Regions from separate parts of the Lawsonibacter asaccharolyticus genome, predicted to be linked through region 2. Evidence: a T-box and tRNA genes for the amino acid it is inferred to sense, from the RefSeq annotation. Region 2 holds a T-box; the other holds one or more tRNA genes.
The links. The T-box of region 2 lies ahead of L9O85_RS14105 (glycine--tRNA ligase). A T-box ahead of a tRNA ligase gene usually reads a tRNA of that ligase, here a tRNA-Gly.
Positions count from the first base shown of each region.

Region 1: it encodes a tRNA-Gly, which carries the amino acid that the T-box ahead of L9O85_RS14105 (glycine--tRNA ligase) is inferred to sense. The anticodon was not compared.

Region 1 covers NZ_CP091870.1:2,416,537-2,425,609, reverse strand. Annotated here, with positions in the region: gene L9O85_RS11655 (rhomboid family intramembrane serine protease) at 104-967, shown strand; RNA gene ffs (signal recognition particle sRNA large type) at 1,129-1,393, shown strand; gene dnaX (DNA polymerase III subunit gamma/tau) at 1,456-3,159, shown strand; gene L9O85_RS11640 (YbaB/EbfC family nucleoid-associated protein) at 3,192-3,536, shown strand; gene L9O85_RS11635 (MATE family efflux transporter) at 3,658-5,061, shown strand; tRNA gene L9O85_RS11630 (tRNA-Val) at 5,225-5,300, shown strand; tRNA gene L9O85_RS11625 (tRNA-Asp) at 5,326-5,402, shown strand; tRNA gene L9O85_RS11620 (tRNA-Phe) at 5,406-5,481, shown strand; tRNA gene L9O85_RS11615 (tRNA-Gly) at 5,524-5,599, shown strand; tRNA gene L9O85_RS11610 (tRNA-Cys) at 5,607-5,680, shown strand; gene L9O85_RS11605 (recombinase family protein) at 6,041-7,480, opposite strand; gene L9O85_RS11600 (relaxase/mobilization nuclease domain-containing protein) at 7,495-8,247, opposite strand; gene L9O85_RS11595 (plasmid mobilization protein) at 8,247-8,537, opposite strand; gene L9O85_RS11590 (LysR family transcriptional regulator substrate-binding protein) at 8,977-9,073, opposite strand, start outside.
Region 2 covers NZ_CP091870.1:2,927,997-2,937,069, reverse strand. Annotated here, with positions in the region: gene rplQ (50S ribosomal protein L17) at 1-170, shown strand, start outside; gene L9O85_RS14110 (MerR family transcriptional regulator) at 346-1,902, shown strand; gene L9O85_RS14105 (glycine--tRNA ligase) at 1,950-3,371, opposite strand; T-box leader at 3,453-3,659, opposite strand; gene L9O85_RS14100 (alpha/beta fold hydrolase) at 3,831-4,589, shown strand; gene L9O85_RS14095 (hypothetical protein) at 4,742-4,999, shown strand; gene L9O85_RS14090 (RidA family protein) at 5,095-5,472, shown strand; gene ychF (redox-regulated ATPase YchF) at 5,756-6,853, shown strand; gene L9O85_RS14080 (GNAT family N-acetyltransferase) at 6,948-7,394, shown strand; gene L9O85_RS14075 (NUDIX hydrolase) at 7,469-7,954, shown strand; gene L9O85_RS14070 (aldose 1-epimerase family protein) at 7,951-8,829, shown strand; gene L9O85_RS14065 (hypothetical protein) at 8,849-9,073, shown strand, end outside.

The sequences.
Region 1 (9,073 bases), 510 kb from region 2:
CATGGGAGACAAAGACAAATAATTTACAGATTTGTCATGGACAATTCCCGAAAACCGGGGTACAATGAAAAACGATTTGACACAAATGTTAGGAGGCTCCTGTATGGGCGCGATTTCCCGCTGGCTGGACCGCTTCTGCTACAAGCATCCCCGGCTCGGCATCCCAGGTCTGATGAAGTACATCGTCATCGCCAATGTAGCGGTCTATCTGATGGATATGTTCAGCAACGGCTACTTCTCCGCTATGCTGCGGTTCTACCCGGCCCTGATCATGGAGGGGCAGGTGTGGCGGCTGCTCACCTTTATCTTCGTCCCCACCAGCGGCGGTTTCATCCTGTGGTTTGCCTTGACCACCCTGTTCTACTACTACATCGGAAACGCTCTGGAAAACCAGTGGGGGTCTACCCGGTTCACCGTGTTTTACGGGGTGGGCGTCCTGCTGAACATTTTCACCGGGATGGTGACTTACTGGATCTCTGGTGCCTTCCTGGAGACTGCCAGCATGTACTACGTGAACATGTCCATGTTTTTTGCCTTCGCCACCCTGTACCCGGATATGCGGGTGCTGCTCTACGGGATCCTGCCCCTGAAAGTGAAGTGGCTGGCCTGGGTGGATGCGGCCCTCTTTGCCTTTGATATTGGTCATTACTTTATGAACGGCAACTGGGTCCAGGGAATGGTCCCCATTGTGGCCATCCTGAACTACTTCATCTTCTTCTGGGACGATCTGATGGCCATCCTCCGCCGGGGGAGCAGCCGGGCTGCTCACCGGGTCGATCCTCAGACCATCAACTTCAAAAAGGCTCAGAAGGAAGTCCAGAACCGGAAGGGCTATCTCCACAAATGCGCCGTGTGCGGCATCACCGACGCGGACGACCCCAACATGGAGTTCCGCTACTGTTCCAAATGCAACGGCTACTACTGCTACTGCATGAAGCATATCAACGACCATGTGCACATCCAATGAGGGCGGGCGCCCCCGGACCGACGGCCCGGGGGCGCCTTTTTGCGCGAGAGCTGGGGCGCTCCCTCCGATGGGAAAAGGCCGTGAAAAATCCTGTTGATAAATTCTGCCGGATGCAGTATAATATATCCCAGCTTTGTTCCAGACCTCGGTGTGGGGCAAGGCCGCACTAGTCGGGGAGATAGCGGTGCCCTGTTCCTGCAACCCGCTTCAGCAGGGATGAATCCCGGCCCCCGGACGTGCATTGTGCTGTCTGACCTGGATAAGCAGCGATGATAGACCGGTCCCGCGCAACGCGGCTCCGTGAACCGTGTCAGGCGGGGAACCGAGCAGCACTAAGCGGCCCGCCGCGTGTGCCGCGGGGTTACTGTTCTTGAGCCGGCTGTCCAGGTAACGGGTATAGTGTACGCTTCAAAGGCCGGTGTGCGGCCTTGCTCTGCATCGAGTATTTTTTGCCCGGATGGGCAGAGAAAAGGATTTGAGGTGATATCGTGTATCAGGCCCTGTACCGCAAATGGAGGCCCCGCACTTTTGACGATGTGGTGGGCCAGAGCCATATCACCGACACTTTGAAGCAGCAGGTGGCGGGGGGGCGGCTGTCCCACGCCTATCTGTTCACTGGGACCCGGGGGACGGGCAAGACCACCTGCGCCAAGATCCTGTCCCGGGCGGTGAACTGCCAGAGCCCGGTGAACGGCAACCCCTGCAATCAGTGCCCGGCCTGCCTGGGCATTGAAAACGGCTCTATCCTGGATGTGCTGGAGCTGGATGCCGCCTCCAACAACGGCGTGGACCAGGTCCGGGCCCTGCGGGATGAGGCGGTCTATACCCCGGCGGCGGTCCGTAAGCGGGTCTATATCGTGGACGAGGTCCATATGCTCTCCACCCCAGCCTTCAATGCGCTGCTGAAGATCCTGGAGGAGCCGCCGTCCCACCTGATGTTTATCCTGGCCACCACGGAGCTGCACAAGGTGCCGGCTACCATCCGCTCCCGGTGTCAGCAGTTCGCGTTCAAACGCATCCTGCCCGGACAGATTGCCCAGCGCCTGGAGTATGTGGCGGGGCAGGAGGGCATCGACCTGACCCCGGAGGGGGCGGCCCTTCTGGCCCGGCTGGCTGATGGCGGCCTGAGGGACGCCCTTTCCCTGCTGGACCAGTGCTCCGGCGGCGGACAGCAGGTGGACGAGCAGGCGGTGCTGGATACCCTGGGGCTGGCGGGAAATCTGGAGACCGCCCGGCTGATGGAGCTGGCCGCCCGGCACGACACTGCCGCCGCCCTGGAGACCCTGTCCCGGCTGTACGCCGGGGGAAAGGACGTGGGGGCGGTGCTGGGGGAGCTGTCCTCCCTGGCCCGGGATCTGCTGATGAGAAAGACGGCCCCCAGAGGCGGCAGTGCCCTGCTGACCGGTGGATATGACGAGACCACCATGCGCGGCCTGGGAGAGCTGCTTACCGCGCCCCGCCTGCTCCAGATGCTCAACCGCCTTCAGGACACTGCCGCGCTGCTGCCCCGCAGCAGCAGCCGGCGGACGGACGCGGAGCTGTGCCTCATCCGCCTGTGCGACGAGACGCTGGACGACTCGGCGGCCGGACTGTCCGCCCGGATCGCCCGGCTGGAGGAGCAGCTGGCCTCCGGCGTCTCGGCTCGGCAGACGGCCGGTTCGGCGGGGGACGGCGGGGCGGCGCAGCAGCCCGCCCGGCCTCAGCCGGCGCCCGTGGAGGCTCCTCCCTGGACGGAGGAGCGTCCGCCCCTGCCGGAGGAACCGGAGGAGGAGCGGACCCTGGAAGAGCCGGAGAGACGGCCTGCGGCGGTCCCGCCTGCCCAGCCGGCCGTCGCCGGAGGCGAGAGCTCCTTCTGGCCCGCTTTCGCGGCGGAGGCCAAGCGACAGCTGCCCTCCGCGGGGCCCTATCTGGTGAACCCGGAAAAGACGGTGGGGACCTGGAAAAACGGGGTGCTGACCCTGTGGGTGGACAGTGCATTCACCAAGGCGATGCTCAACAAGCCCAACATCACGGAGGTGCTGGCACAGGCCGCCGGTCAGCGGTTCGGCGGGCAGGCCAGAGTAGCCTTCCAAATCGGGAAGCCCTCTCCGGAGGACCTGGGCACGGGGCAGGCCTCGGAAGCTGGACAGCGGGACGCCCTGGACGCCCTGCTGGAGTTTGGGGAACAGTTTGACAATATCATCATCAAGTGATATGGTTATATCGGAATAAGGAGTGGATGGATATGGCAAAGGGCTTTGGAGGCCGCGGCGGCATGGGCGGCATGGGAATGAACGCCAACATGCTCAAGCAGGCCCAGAAGATGCAGCAGGATATGATGCGCATGCAGCAGGAGCTCCAGGAGAAGGAGTACGAGGCCGCCGCCGGCGGCGGGGTGGTGACTGCCACTGTGACCGGCAAGCGGGAGCTGAAGGCGCTGGAGATCGATCCTGAGGCGGTGGACCCGGATGACGTGGAGATGCTCCAGGACATGATCGTGGCCGCCGTCAACGAGGCGCTGCGGGCTGCGGAAAACGATGCGGCTTCCACCATGCAGAAACTGACCGGCGGGCTCGGACTGCCGTTTTAAGAGGAACGACGCCCCATCCCCCCGGAAGAGACCGGAGGGATGGGGCGCTTTTTTACCGCTGGCGGGCGGCGGAGAGAGGAAGGCAGGGAGAGAAGCCGGGAAAGGCGGAAAGGAGAAAAAAGTGAAGCGGGAAAGTCCGGAAGAACAGCGGAAACAGATGCTGGAGGCCCCCATCCCGGGACTGATCGGCAGGCTGGCGGTGCCCACCATCATCAGCATGCTGGTGACCTCCATCTACAACATGGCGGACACCTATTTTGTCTCCCACATCGGCGCGGGGGATGGAGCCACCAGCGCCTCCGGAGCGGTGAGCATCGTCTTTTCCCTCATGGCGATCATCCAGGCGGTGGGCTTCACCGTGGGGATGGGGTCGGGGAGCATCACCTCCCGGCTGCTGGGGAAGGGATGGAAAGAGCGGGCGGACCAGTACGCATCCAGCGCCGTCATTCTGGGACTGGTGCTGGGGCTGCTGCTCATGTCCGTCTGCTTCGTCTGGATCGATGAGCTGGTCTGGCTGCTGGGGGCTACCCCCACCATCTATCCCTACGCCCTAGACTACGCCAGGTATATCATCTTCGGTGCCCCGGTGATGATCCTGGCCTATATCCTCAACAATTTGCTGCGGTGGCAGGGAAAGGCCAACCGGTCGGTGATCGGCCTGGGATTCGGCGGACTGCTGAACATCGTGTTGGACCCCATCCTGATCTTCACCTTTGACATGGGCATCTCCGGGGCGGCCATCGCCACCCTGTTCAGCCAGTGCGTCAGCCTGGCTATCCTGGCCTCCTTCTTTGTGCGAGGGCAGAGCGACATCCGGGTCAGCCCCCGGCTCATCGCTCGAGAGGCCAAGGTGTATGGAGACATCCTGAAAAGCGGTCTGCCGTCCTTCCTGCGGCAGGGCATGTCCAGTGTGGCCTCCGTGTCTCTGAACCTCAATGCGGGGCTCTACGGCGACCCGGCGGTGGCCGCCATGGGGATCGTGACCAAGGTGTTTACCTTCATCATGTCCGTCGTCATCGGCTTCGGCCAGGGGTTTCAGCCTGTAGTAGGCTTCAACTACGGTGCGGGGCGGCTGGACCGGGTGCGGGAGAGCGTGAAGTTCTCCATGAAGTCCTGCACCTTGGTGCTGACTGCGGCGGCCGTCATTGGGTTTCTTTTCGCACCCCAGGTGATCCACTTCTTCCGGGAGGACACGGAGGTGATCGCCATCGGGGCCCGGGCTTTCCGGTTCCAGTGTGTCAGCCTTCCCCTGGGGGCGGTGCTGGTCTTTGCCAACATGCTCTTCCAGTCGCTGGGGTGCTCCTGGAGGGCCTCCTTCCTGGCCGTATGCCGGCAGGGGCTGTTCTTTATCCCTCTGATCTTCCTGCTGCCCAGGCTGTTTGATCTCACCGGGCTGGAGATGACCCAGATGGTGGCGGACTTCATCACCTTCCTGTGCAGCGGAGGGATGCTGCTCCACTTCTTCCGTACGGAGCTCGCCCGGGAGGGGGAGAAGTCCCCGGCCCCCGCAGAACGGAAGATGTAGAAATAGGGATGCCTCCGGACCGGTGGGCCTGCTGTCTGCTGGTCCGGGGCAGCAAAAAAGAGGAAACCAAAATTTGCGCAAAAAAAGTGAAAATAGTGGTTGACAAGATGGAAAGACTTTAGTATAATAAGCAAGCCGTCGTGAGACAGCGACAGCAAACCGGGGGAGCATAGCTCAGCTGGTAGAGCACATGCCTTACAAGCATGGGGTCACAGGTTCGAGCCCTGTTGTTCCCACCACATTGGCCCCATCCCATGACTACCTGGCTCGGTAGTTCAGTTGGTTAGAACGCCGGCCTGTCACGCCGGAGGTCGAGGGTTCAAGTCCCTTCCGAGTCGCCATTTGCCTCTGTAGCTCAGTTGGTAGAGCAGAGGACTGAAAATCCTCGTGTCGTTGGTTCGATTCCGACCGGAGGCACCAAGTCCCTGACGGGATAAGAATGATCCCGTCAGGGCACAATATGCGAGTGTAGCTCATCTGGTAGAGCGCCACCTTGCCAAGGTGGAGGTAGCGGGTTCGAGCCCCGTCACTCGCTCCATATTTTTGGTGCCATAGCCAAGTGGTAAGGCAGAGCTCTGCAAAAGCTCCACCCCCAGTTCAAATCTGGGTGGCACCTCCAGCGTCGGAGCAAGCGTTATATCGCTTGCTCCGATTTTTATTGAAATTAGAGTGCGCTCATTCTGCTGTTCCTTCTTCCGCATCATAACCACTTTGCTGGGCTGTGATGTGGTCTGGGTACGAACTAGGGAGTGACGGCATCTATAGTGTTTGGACAAGACATGGTCGGAGTAAGCGTTTGTGCGCTTGCTCCGATTTTTTATCAGAGGGGAGAGTATTTCCTAGTGAAGAGGGTACCCCTCTGTCTCTATTTTGGTTCCGAGCAGCAACCTGCCACAGGGCTGACACTCCGTAAGGAAGTGTCGGCCTTCGTCTAATCTGTAAAGAAATTGATCCTTAATTTTGGACGTTGTGGCGGTCGCTACGCCGTCTTTTTCTTTTGTGCCGCAAGATATTTCTGGAACAGTTCTTCCATTTCTTCTGGGGAGGGGGCGCACCACAGGCCAATGGTCTTGTAGTAAATATCTACCTGCAGATGGCGTTTGCCATCCACCTTGTCAGCCTGGGACACCATGATCTTCTCAATGAACTCGTGGACGATCTCCGGCGTCAACTCCGTCAGCCGCGTCACCTGTCTGGCCCGCTCAATAAAATGTTGAAGGTCATTGGCCTTGTCCGTGGCGGTTTCCACACTTGCCTCCATCTCCGGGATGGCCTCTTTCAACCGCTTCTGCTCGCTTTCCAGCGATACCGTCAGCGTGGAGAATCGTTCTTCACTGAGAAGCCCCTTACTCATGTCCTTGTAACTTTTCTGAATCAGCCCGTCTATTTCTATCACGGGCTGTTTGGCCTTCTCCAATTCCCGCTGTCTGGCATCCAGTTCCCTCCGCTCTTGCAGACCAAACTGCTCCATCTGCTCCTGGGCGAACTGCTTTTCATAGACCTGAACGTACCACAACAGCTGTTGCAGGCCCTCAAGTACCAATTCTTCAACCACTTTCTCTCGAATAAAATGGGCGGAACATAGATCGGAATTGCCACGATAAGCGGAGCAAAAGAAAAATGCCTGTTCATGCTTGTAGTTATTAGTGGCGCTATACCCCAGCTTACTGCTGCAGTCGGCACAATAGAGCAGCCCGGAAAACATACTGACAATGCCGGTTTTTGTGGGCCTGCGGCGGTGCTGGCGAAGGTCCTGGACCAAGGCGAAGGTCTCCCAGTCGATGATGGCAGAGTGGGTGTCCGGGAACACCTTCCACTCCTCCTGGGGTCGGTTCAGCCGTTTCTTCTGCTTGAAGGACCGGCTGAACGAGCGGAAGTTCACCGTGTCGCCGGTGTACTCCTGCCTGTCCAGGATGTCTGTTACGGTGGCGGAACACCAGTTGTGTGGGAACGCCGGGGGCTTTACCGGGCATTTCACGCCGATGCTGTGCTGGTACTCACTAGGGGTCATCACGCCCTCGGAGCGCAGTTTTTTAGCAATCTGGGTCGGCCCCAGGCCAGACACGCTCATGCGAAAGATACTCCGCACCACCTCCGCTGCCGGTTCATCCACCAGCCACCTGTTCCTGTCCTCCGGATCTTTCCTGTACCCAAAGGGCGGGTTGGTGGTCAGGGGTATTCCGGCATTGCCCCGGCTCTGCATGACGCGCCGTACCTTGTCGCTTGTGTTTTTGGCGTGCCACTCGTTGAATAAATCCTGCATGGGCACGATGTCACTCACGCCCCTGGCGATGTCGATGTTGTCCATGATGGCAATGTACCGCACATTCAGCCGCACAAAGTCCTCCTCCAGCAGCTGCCCCACCACAAGGCGGTTGCGGCCCAGCCGGGAGTGGTCTTTCACCACCAGGTTTGCCACAAGCCCCTGTTCTGCTACCTCCCCCAGCCGATAGAGCCGCACCGCCTTTTTGCCCCCGGTCCGCCGCAGGGTGGCGTATTGGCAGGCAGGGTCGGCGTCCAGCTCATAGCCCTGCTCCCTGTAGGGCTTTCCGCAGGTCGTTCCCGTCCACGCTGACCTTGAGAGCGGCGTCCAGGGCTGAGGTTGTACCGGGTGGGTTTACCACTCTGCTCGTCCAGCCAGACGGGGCGGCTGGGGGCTTTGCGGCCATGCTCGATCACGGACAGGCCATACTCCCGGCAAAGGCTATCGGAGATGTCCCGCAAACGCTGTCGTTCAGCCTTGGAATAGTTGTACTTTTGCCCGTCCTGAAAAGAAACTGAATTGAAGCAGAAATGGTTGTGCAGGTGGCCTTTGTCCAGATGGGGGGTGACGATGAGCTGAAACTGCTCGCCCCACATCTCACGAGCCAGCTTTACACCGATCTCATGGCACCGCTCCGGGGCGACTTCTCCCGGTTTGAAGCTCTGGTACCCATGCCAGGCGATGTAGTTGTCCTCCTTGCCGTACTGCTGTTTGGTCAGGATCATCTGCTGGAGGGCCGTCTGCTTCAGGCAGTTGAGGGCGGTGACAAAGGAGCCGTCCGCGGTTTTCTGCGGGTTCTGGATATACGAAAACACATTGAAGAAGTCCTCGGAGCCCTTGGGGACGGTTTTCGCCGGGTTTTCCACATAGGCGATCAGGTCGCTGAGCCGTCCTTTGATGTGCCACAGGCTGGTGGTCGCCATCACGCCACCTCCTGCAAGAGTAGGACAAGCCGCTCAAGCCGGGAACATTCCTCGGCGACTTCCAGGCGGTAGGCTGCCAGCCGCTCCAGTTGGCCGTGGACTTCATACAGGGCGTCCAGCAGGTCCCAGAACTCCGGCGGCTGTTTGGGGCGGGGCTGCTTACCCAGGCAGAGTTGCCGGGGATACTCGGATCGGGTCAGGCTGCACAGGGCAGCGCCATGTTCCAGCTTGGCTTTTTCCGTTTCATCCAATCTGATTTTCAGCCGTACTTTTTCAGTTTTAGTACGCAAAATAATTCCTCCATTCTGTCTGATTTCCGCTGTGGAAGGGGGTATTCAGGGGGACTCCCCTGGGGATGGATTCTGCCCCGTGGGGGGGGCGAAATCCGATGCTCGCTATTCCACAAGACAGGGAGATTTTGAAAGTCCAAAGGGAGATGGGCAGTCCAGGAAAGCAAGAACACCTCCCCATCTCCTACTACAACTTTCCATGTGCAAAACAGAACTTTTTCATAAAACTTTTTGGACAAAAAGAAGCCGGTCACATACGTGCCGTACCAGCAGGACAGACTGTGTCCTACTGGACTCCGTTTGGTTTGCGTATGTAACCGGCTTTTTCCGCACCAAATCAGTACAAACCTGTTCATTTGGCTTCCACCAAGAGAGAACATTACAGGGCCCTACACCAGAAAGCGGTTTCAATTATAAGCCTGGAATCATTGAGCAGACATCATTCAAGAATAATTTCTTGTCCTCGGTATTTCATTTGCTGATAGTAGACCTGGACAAATGACCAAAAATCCAATCCGACTTCTGAGAGCTGGTAA
Region 2 (9,073 bases):
CTGCTTACCGCCAGGCTCTGGGCTTCATCACCAAAGAGGATGTGGCCAAGAAGCTGTTCCAGGAGCTGGGCCCCAAGTATGCCGGCCGCAACGGCGGCTACACCCGCGTTGTCCGCATCGGTCCCCGCCGCGGCGACGCCGCTGAGATGGCCATCATCCAGCTGGTGTAACAGCAAGATTTCCCAAAGTGAGTCCCCGCCTGCTTTCCGAGCAGGCGGGGCTCTTTTCTTTTAGGGCAGGGAGAGGGGGGCGGTGCTGGAAGGGCAAAAAAGGAGGAGAAAGGAAATTTCCTCTTGACTGTCAACCTGGTGCATACTTTATACTGGGGACAAAGGAGGGAGGACCATGACCATTAAGGAGCTGGAGCGGCAGACCGGCCTGCCCCGGACCACTATTCGCTTCTATGAACAGGAGGGCCTGATCGCTCCGGAGCGCCGGGAGAACAACTATCGTGACTACTCGGAGGAGGATGCGGCGACTCTGGAGAAGATCAAGCTGCTGCGGAAGCTGAGCCTGGAGGTGGGGACCATCAGCCGGCTGAAGGCGGGAGAGCTGACCCTGTCTCAGGCCCTGCGGGAGCAGGCCGCCGTGCTGGAGGCAGACCGGGGGGATCTGGAGCGCTACGCCCAGGTGTGCCTGGAGATGAGCCGGACAGAGGTGGACTTCGGGACGCTGGACCCGGAGCCCTGGCTCAAGGAGCTGGAGAGCCGGCCCCTGCCGCCCTCCCGGCAGGTGGACCTGTCTCGGGACTCCATTGCCGCCGCCCCCTACCCCTGGAGAAGATACTTTGCCCGGGGGCTGGATGTAGGGCTGTGCACCTGTCTGTGGATGGCCGTGCGCTATCTGGTGCTGGAATGGTATGCCCCCGACCAGGTCCTGGATGGGGCGCTGAGAAGCCTGGCTGATATGTACGGGGGCTGGCTGTTCCTGTTCCTCCTGGAGCCGATCCTGCTGGCCGCCTGGGGTTACACCCCCGGCAAGTGGATCATGGGGCTGCGGGTACGGCGGGAGGACGGCCGGAAGCTGACATGGGAGGAGGCGGGCGACCGGCTGGTGGGCGTTTTCTTCCGCGGGACGGGGCTGGGCATCCCTATCTACAACATTGCCCGCCTTTGGGACTGCTATGAGAAGTGTGCCAAGGACCAGGTAATGTCTTGGGACCAGGGGCTGAGCTATACCGCCCGGCCCATGAAGTGGGGGCGGGGGGCAGTCCTGGCGGCGTTCTGCCTTCTGGTCACGGCCGCAGAATTTCTGGTGACCGACCGGAGCTATCTTCCCCCTTATCCCACGGAGCCGCTGACCGCAGAGCAGGCAGTGGAGAACTATAACTGGTATGAGAGACGCCGGACGGAGCTTCTGGGGACTACACCCAGGACCTCTCTGAACAGAGACGGGAGCTGGGCGGTCCAGCCCTCCGCCTATGTCAGCTGGAGTCAGTGGATCGAACTGGAGAAGGGGGCTGGGGAGTGGAGCCCGGTCGCCTGGACAGTGGACCAGGATGGCCGCGTGACCGGATGGAGCGTGACATGGGACGCGGCGGGCAACCCCTACCAAACGGAACTGGAAGTGCTGGAGCCGGCCATGAACATTTTGTCCCCCCTCCTCTTCGCCCTGGCCCCAGAGGCTGGGGAGGGGAGCTTCCTCTGCCAAGAGCGCTTTACCCAGGCCCGGCGGGCATCGCTGCACATGGTGTTGAGCATCCTTGAGGACACCCGCCTCCAAGGGGCGGGGACTCAGGGGAAAGTCCAGGGGATGGGGGGCGTCACCCTGGAACTGGAGGTGCTCACCGCCCGGGGATATAGCCGCACCTCGTACAGCGATGGGATGACCAAGCTGGATCAGGAGGACCCCGGCGCGGGAGATCTGGTCATTCGGTTTACGGCCTCCCTGACGGAGGGATGAAAAAGAGGCCCCCTGGAGCTCCAGGGGGCCTCTTTTGATAGGAAAGATCAGTAGGTCAGCTTCTCCTCCAGCCAGCTCTTCAGCTCACTGATGGGAACACGCACCTGCTCCATCGTGTCACGGTTCCGGATGGTGACTGCGTTGTCCGCGGGGGTCTTGTCGTCGCCCACGGTCTGGAAGTCCACGGTGATGCAGTAGGGAGTGCCGATCTCATCCTCACGGCGGTAGCGCTTGCCGATGGAGCCGGCGTCGTCATAGTCCACCATGAAGTACTTAGACAACTCGGCCTGGATCTCCCGGCCTTTGTCGCCCAGCTTCTTGGACAGAGGCAGCACAGCACACTTGAAGGGGGCCAGGGCGGGGTGGAGGCGCAGGACGGTGCGGACATCGTTCTTCTCGGCATCCACCACCTCCTCGTCATAGGCGTCCACCAGGAAGGCCAGGGTGACCCGGTCGGCGCCCAGGGAGGGCTCGACTACATAGGGGATGTAGTGCTCGCCGCTCTCCTGGTCAAAGTAGGTCTGATCCTTGCCGGAGGTGTTCTGGTGGGCGGTCAGGTCGAAGTTGGTGCGGGAGGCCACGCCCCACAGCTCGCCCCAGCCGAAGGGGAAGACAAACTCAAAGTCGGTGGTGGCGTTGGAGTAGTGGCTCAGCTCCTCGGGGTCGTGGTCCCGCAGACGCAGGTTCTCGTCCCGGATGCCCAGGCCCAGCAGCCAGTCGTGGCAGAACTGCTTCCAGTAGGCGAACCACTCCAGCTCAGTCCCCGGCTTGCAGAAGAACTCCAGTTCCATCTGCTCAAACTCACGGGTGCGGAAGGTGAAGTTGCCCGGGGTGATCTCATTGCGGAAGGACTTGCCGATCTGACACACGCCGAAGGGCAGCTTCCGGCGGGTGGTGCGCTGGACGTTCTGGAAGTTGACAAAAATGCCCTGGGCGGTCTCGGGGCGGAGGTAGACGGTGTTCTTGGCGTCCTCGGTGACCCCCTGGAAGGTCTTGAACATCAGGTTGAACTGGCGGATGTCCGTCCAGTTGAACTTGCCGCAGGTGGGGCAGCAGATGTTGTGCTCCTCCACAAAGGCCTTCATCTCCGCCTGGCTCATGGCGTCCACGCTGTGGCCCAGCTCGAAGCTGTTCTCCTGACACCAGTCCTCGATGACCTTGTCGGCGCGGAAGCGCTCCTTGCACTCCTTACAGTCCATCAGGGGGTCAGAGAAGCCGCCCACATGGCCGGAGGCCACCCACACCTGGGGATTCATCAGGATGGCGGCGTCCAGACCCACGTTATAGGGGTTCTCCTGGACAAACTTCTTCCACCATGCCTTCTTCACATTGTTTTTCAGTTCCACACCCAGAGGACCGTAGTCCCAGGTGTTGGCCAGGCCGCCATAGATCTCAGAGCCGGAGAAGATAAATCCCCGTCCCTTGCACAGAGCGACGATCTTTTCCATGGTCTTTTCACTGTTTTTCATGTGTCAAGCTCCTTTTTGTCGTGATTTTAGTTGTACACGGTCATTCCGGCGGGGCAAAAAAAACGCCCTGAGCCGGTGTCGGCTCAGGGCGAACAAAAACTTGTCCGTGGTTCCACCTGAATTCGTGCCTGGCTGGCACGCACTCTGACCCGATAACGGCGGGGGACCGGCGGGCCATTTCCTGCCCGCGGCTCCAGGGGGCCTTCACCCGCGCCATCGGAGGACTCGCACTGTCCGTCCTCTCGCTGCACCCCGGCGGGGGTTACTCTTCCCTTTCAAAGCCATGCGGCTGTTTTTAGATACAGCATCATTCTACTATAAAAAAAACACGGCGTCAAGGGCCGACGGGCCTTTTCCCCGCTTGTGAGGCGGCAGGGAAAGTGGTATCATGGAAAAAATGAAGGAGGGGTAGCGGTGCTTGGCGTGGAGCGCGGAACCGTGCGGGGGGAGGGCTGGGAGATGGATCACATCCGATTTGGAGCGGGGGGACGGGTCCTGGTCATCCTCCCTGGACTGGGGGACGGCCTGAGGACCGTCCGGGAGACGGCCCTGCCCCTGGCGGCAGCCTGCCGGGAGTACGGCAGGGAGCGGAAGGTCTATCTGTTCAGCAGGAGGCGGGGGCTGGAGCCCGGGGCCACCATCCGCGGGATGGCGGAGGACCAGGCGGAGGCCATGAAAAAGCTGGGGCTCTGGGGTGCGGATGTGCTCGGCATCTCCCAGGGCGGAATGGTGGCGCAGCACCTGGCGGCGGAGGCACCGGGGTTGGTGAGGCGCCTCGTCCTGGTGGCGACAGCCGGCTGGGCCAACGAGACGGTGCAGGAGACCGTGGGGCGCTGGCTGCTGCTGGCGGAACGCGGGGATTACCGAAGGCTGATGCGGGACACAGCGGAGCGCTCCTACTCCCAGCGGTATTTGCGGCGATACCGGCTGCTGCTGCCCCTGCTGGGCACCATCGGGCGGCCCAGGAGCTACCAGCGCTTCCTCATTCAGGCCAGAGCCTGCCTCGGGCATGACGCCCGCGGCGCGCTGGGACGGATCGGCTGTCCTGCACTGGTGGTGGGCGGCGGCCGGGATCAAGTGGTGGGGGCAGAGGCGGCCGGGGTGCTGGCAGAGCACTTGAGCCAAAGCCGGCTGTGGATCTATCCCGAGCTGGGACATGGACTCTACGAGGAGGCCGCAGACCTCCCAGCGCGGGTACTGGCATTTTTGTCCCAGTGAATCGAAAATATGTTCCATTTCTCTTGACAAAATAGAACATATGTTGTATTCTAAAAGTAGAACATATGTTTTCTTGCAGGGCAGAGAAAAAGTCCGGTTTTTGGGACCGGCACACTGTCATACTGCAGATAAGATTCAGGAACGGAGGGAACATGATGCAGACCCTGTACTATACCACCCATAATTTCGTCCGCCGCTCCGGCAATGTGATCGATCTGTGCGAATACCGCAGCCGGATGCAGGACGTCCAGGAGGAGCCGGTTTCCGCCGCTCCCGCAGCCCGGACAGAGCGCACACGCCGCCGCCATCCCCACCAGAACGCCTTTGCCCTGCTGATGGACAGCTTTGCCAGCATGAGCGTGATTCTGATGACCCTGACTTTCACCTTCTGGGTGCTGGACAAACTGTGAGGTTGCGCCCGTGGGGGAAACGTGCTACAATGACGGCAGCCGCCGGGCACCGCCGCCCCGGCGCAAATCGGATCGATCGAGAGGAGCTTGATTCCATGAAGGAAGCCATTCATACTGACCGGGCCCCCGCCGCCATCGGGCCCTATTCCCAGGCCGTCCGGGCCGGAGGGTTCCTGTTCACCTCCGGGCAGATCCCGGTGGACCCCGCTGCCGGGGATATCCCGGCGGGCATCAAGGCCCAGGCCCAACAGTCTCTGAATAACATCGCCGCCATCCTGGCCCAGGCCGGGCTGGACCGGTCCGCCGTGGTGAAGACCACCGTGTTTCTCAAGGACATGAACGATTTCGCCGCCATGAACGAGGTGTACGCCCAGTTCTTTGAGGGACCCGCCTATCCTGCCCGCTCCGCGGTGGAGGTGGCCCGTCTGCCCAAGGATGTATTGGTGGAGATCGAGGCCGTGGCCCTGCTGTAAGGGGACGGAATGCACAGAAAAAGCGCTCGGGAGGCCGGCTTGTCCAGCCCCGGGCGCTTTGCGCGTCCAGAGACAGGGGCCTCTGTGGCCCCGCCGGACACATCTCCCCGGCGGCGGGCCGCCTGCTTTGCCGACGGGGACAAGACAGGCTGCCCCGCATAATGGGGGCCCCAGCCCGCCGAGGGGAAAGACGGCGGGAGTTGGGCCGGAAGCCCTTGCAAGACAGAGAAAAATCCGATATAATAACAGGCACTGAATTTTAAGAGAAAAGAGGGCTTCTGCCGTGAAATTAGGTATCGTGGGTCTGCCCAACGTGGGCAAGAGCACCCTGTTCAACGCGATCACCAACGCCGGCGCCGAGAGTGCCAATTACCCCTTCTGCACCATCGACCCCAATGTGGGCATGGTGGCTGTCCCTGACCACCGGCTGGACAAGCTTTCCGAGATGTACCACCCCAAAAAGACCACCCCCGCAGTCATTGAGTTTGTGGACATCGCTGGTCTGGTAAAGGGCGCCTCCAAGGGCGAGGGACTGGGCAACAAGTTCCTGTCCAACATCCGTATGACCGATGCCATCGTCCATGTGGTCCGCTGCTTCGACGACGAGAACGTCATCCACGTGGAGGGCTCCACCGACCCCATCCGGGACATGGATACCATTGACCTGGAGCTGGTCATGTCCGATATGGAGATGGTGGACAGGCGCATTGACAAGGCACAGAAGGCCGCCAAGGGGGACAAGAAGTTTCTTCATGAGGCGGAGGTGTTCCAGGGCCTGCGGGAGTGGCTCGACCAGGGCAAGTCTGCCCGGGGCTATCTGCCCCAGGTGCCGGAGGATGATGCCGCCCTCATCGCCACCAGCGAGCTGCTCTCCCTCAAGCCGGTGATCTACGCCGCCAATCTGGATGAGGATGGCTTCTCCGACCCGGAGGCCGTCCCCTACTACCGGCTGGTGGAGGAGCGGGCCGCCGCCCAGGGCGCCCAGGTCATCCCGGTCTGCGCCAAGCTGGAGGCGGAGATCGCCGAGCTGGATGCGGAGGAGAAGAAGATGTTCCTGGACGATCTGGGGGTGGCCGAGTCCGGCCTGGACCGCCTGGTGAAGGCCAGCTACACCCTGCTGGGCCTGATCTCCTACCTCACCAGCGGCGAGGACGAGTGCCGGGCCTGGACCATCCGTAGGGGGACCAAGGCCCCTCAGGCCGCCGGCAAGATCCACTCCGACTTCGAACGGGGCTTTATCCGGGCTGAGGTGGTCTCCTACGACGACCTGATGGCCTGCGGCTCCATGGCCGCCGCCCGGGAGAAGGGCCTGATCCGCTCCGAGGGCAAGGAATACATCGTCCAGGATGGCGATATCATCCTGTTCCGGTTCAATGTATGACCGGCATCCCGCTATATTCTGATCTGCACCCATTTAAGCTCGGTCCGGGCCCCGAAGGGGCCCGGACCGTTTTTCCCGAAAGGAGCCTTTTGCCTTGAAACTTTTGGAAATCAATGCCCGCTCTCAGGAGCTGCTCACCTGCCTGTGCCAGGTGTGGGAGTCCTCCGTCCGGGCCACCCACCACTTCCTGTCCGAAGAGGACATCCGTTCCCTGGCCGTCTACGTCCCCCAGGCTCTGGCCCAGGTCCCGGTGCTGGTGGTAGCCTTCTCCGATCAGGGCATCCCCGTGGGATTTATGGGCATCGACGGCACCAGGCTGGAGATGCTCTTCCTCTCCCCAGACGTGCGGGGGACCGGTCTGGGCCGGCAGCTGCTCCAGCGGGGCATCCGGCGGTACGGTGTCACCTCTTTGTGCGTCAATGAGCAGAACCCTCAAGCCCTCGATTTCTATCTCCACATGGGTTTTCAGGTCCGCAGCCGCACGGAGACAGACGAGCAGGGCAATCCCTTCCCTCTCCTCTGCATGTCCCTGCCGGGATAGGCGCCTCCCTTGCGCCCTTCTTCCCGCCGTGCTATACTGAGGGCAGCACTATTATGGAAAGGCGGTATCCTGCCATGATCAACACCACCCTCTGCTACATCCGTCAGGGCGGTCAGTGTCTGATGCTCCACCGGGTCAAGAAGGAGAATGATCTGAATCAGGGCAAGTGGATCGGCATCGGCGGCAAGTTCGAGGACGGGGAGAGCCCCGAGGACTGCATGTTCCGGGAAGTGAATGAGGAGACCGGACTCACCCCAGCGGAATACCGCTATCGGGGGCTGGTCACTTTTGTCTCCGACCGCTGGCCCACGGAGTACATGCATCTGTTCACCATCGACCGCTTTACCGGAACCCTGAGGGCCGACTGCCCGGAGGGCGACCTGGAGTGGCTGCCCTGGACACAGCTGTGCACCATCCCCCACTGGGAGGGGGACGAGATCTTTCTGAGGCTCATTGAGGAGGATGTCCCCTTCTTCTCTCTGAAGCTGCGTTACCGGGGGGACATACTGGAAGAGGCTGTCCTCAACGGCCGGCATGTGAAGGGAGGGCCCCAGCTATGACCTATACGCTCTCCAACGACCTGCTCACCGTCTCCATCCAGGACGCCGGTGCCCAGCTCTGCTCCGTCCGGAGCGCTGGGGGCACTGAGTACCTGTGGCAGGCCGACCCCGCCGTCTGGGGCAGGCATGCCCCGCTGCTATTCCCCCTGATCGGCCGGCTCCAGGACAGCCAGTACACCCTGGACGGCCGGGCCTGGTCCATCTCCACCCATGGGTTTGCCCGGGACGCTCAGTTCCAGGTGTCAGAGCAGGGCCCCACCGCCCTCTCCTTCCAGCTGGAGGACAGCGAGGAGACCCGGCGGGTGTACCCGTTCTCCTTTGTCCTCACCGTCACCTACACACTGGAGGGCAGCCGCCTCACCAAGGCCCACCGGGTGGAGAACCGCTCCGCCGTTCCCATGCTCTATGAGCTGGGCGGACACGACGGCTTCCGGACCCCCCTGGAGCCCGGAGAGACTATGGCGGACTACGCCGTTACCGTCTCCGGGGTGGAGGAGCTCCGTCCCTACGGCATGGACAGCAGGTGTATGCTGACCATCGGAGAGGCCCGCTTTCCCCTGGAGGGAGGGCGCATCCCCCTGTCCCCCAGGGCCTTCGGGCTGGACACCATTGTCCTGGACCTGGAGGGGGAGCGCCGGGCTGCCCTGGTGGACCGCTCCGGCCGGGAGCGGGTGGTGGTGGAGTGCCCCGATTTTCCCTATCTGGGACTGTGGACGGCGGACAAGCCCTTTGATACCGGCTACTTCTGTATTGAGCCCTGGTCTGCCCTCCCCGACGCGGTCTTTGTGGGCCGGGGCCTGGAGGACAAGGCGGGCATCCGCCGGCTGGAGCCGGGGGGCGTCCATGTCCTGACCTATACCACCACATTTCAGTGAATCGGAAGGAGAAGATCCCATGAAACCGGAATACGCCAACACCTTCGGCCTGCGCAAGGTCGCTGACCCCCAGGGCCAGATCCTGGAGGTCACCCTGGATATCTCCTATAAGTATATGGAGAATGCCCTCACCGTCACCTCCAACGGGCTGGAGAACGTCTCTACGCCCAATGCGGATCACGTGGCCTCCATCGTTATGAACCGGCAGAGTGCCATTTCTCTGCGCAACCTCCTTATCCAGTCC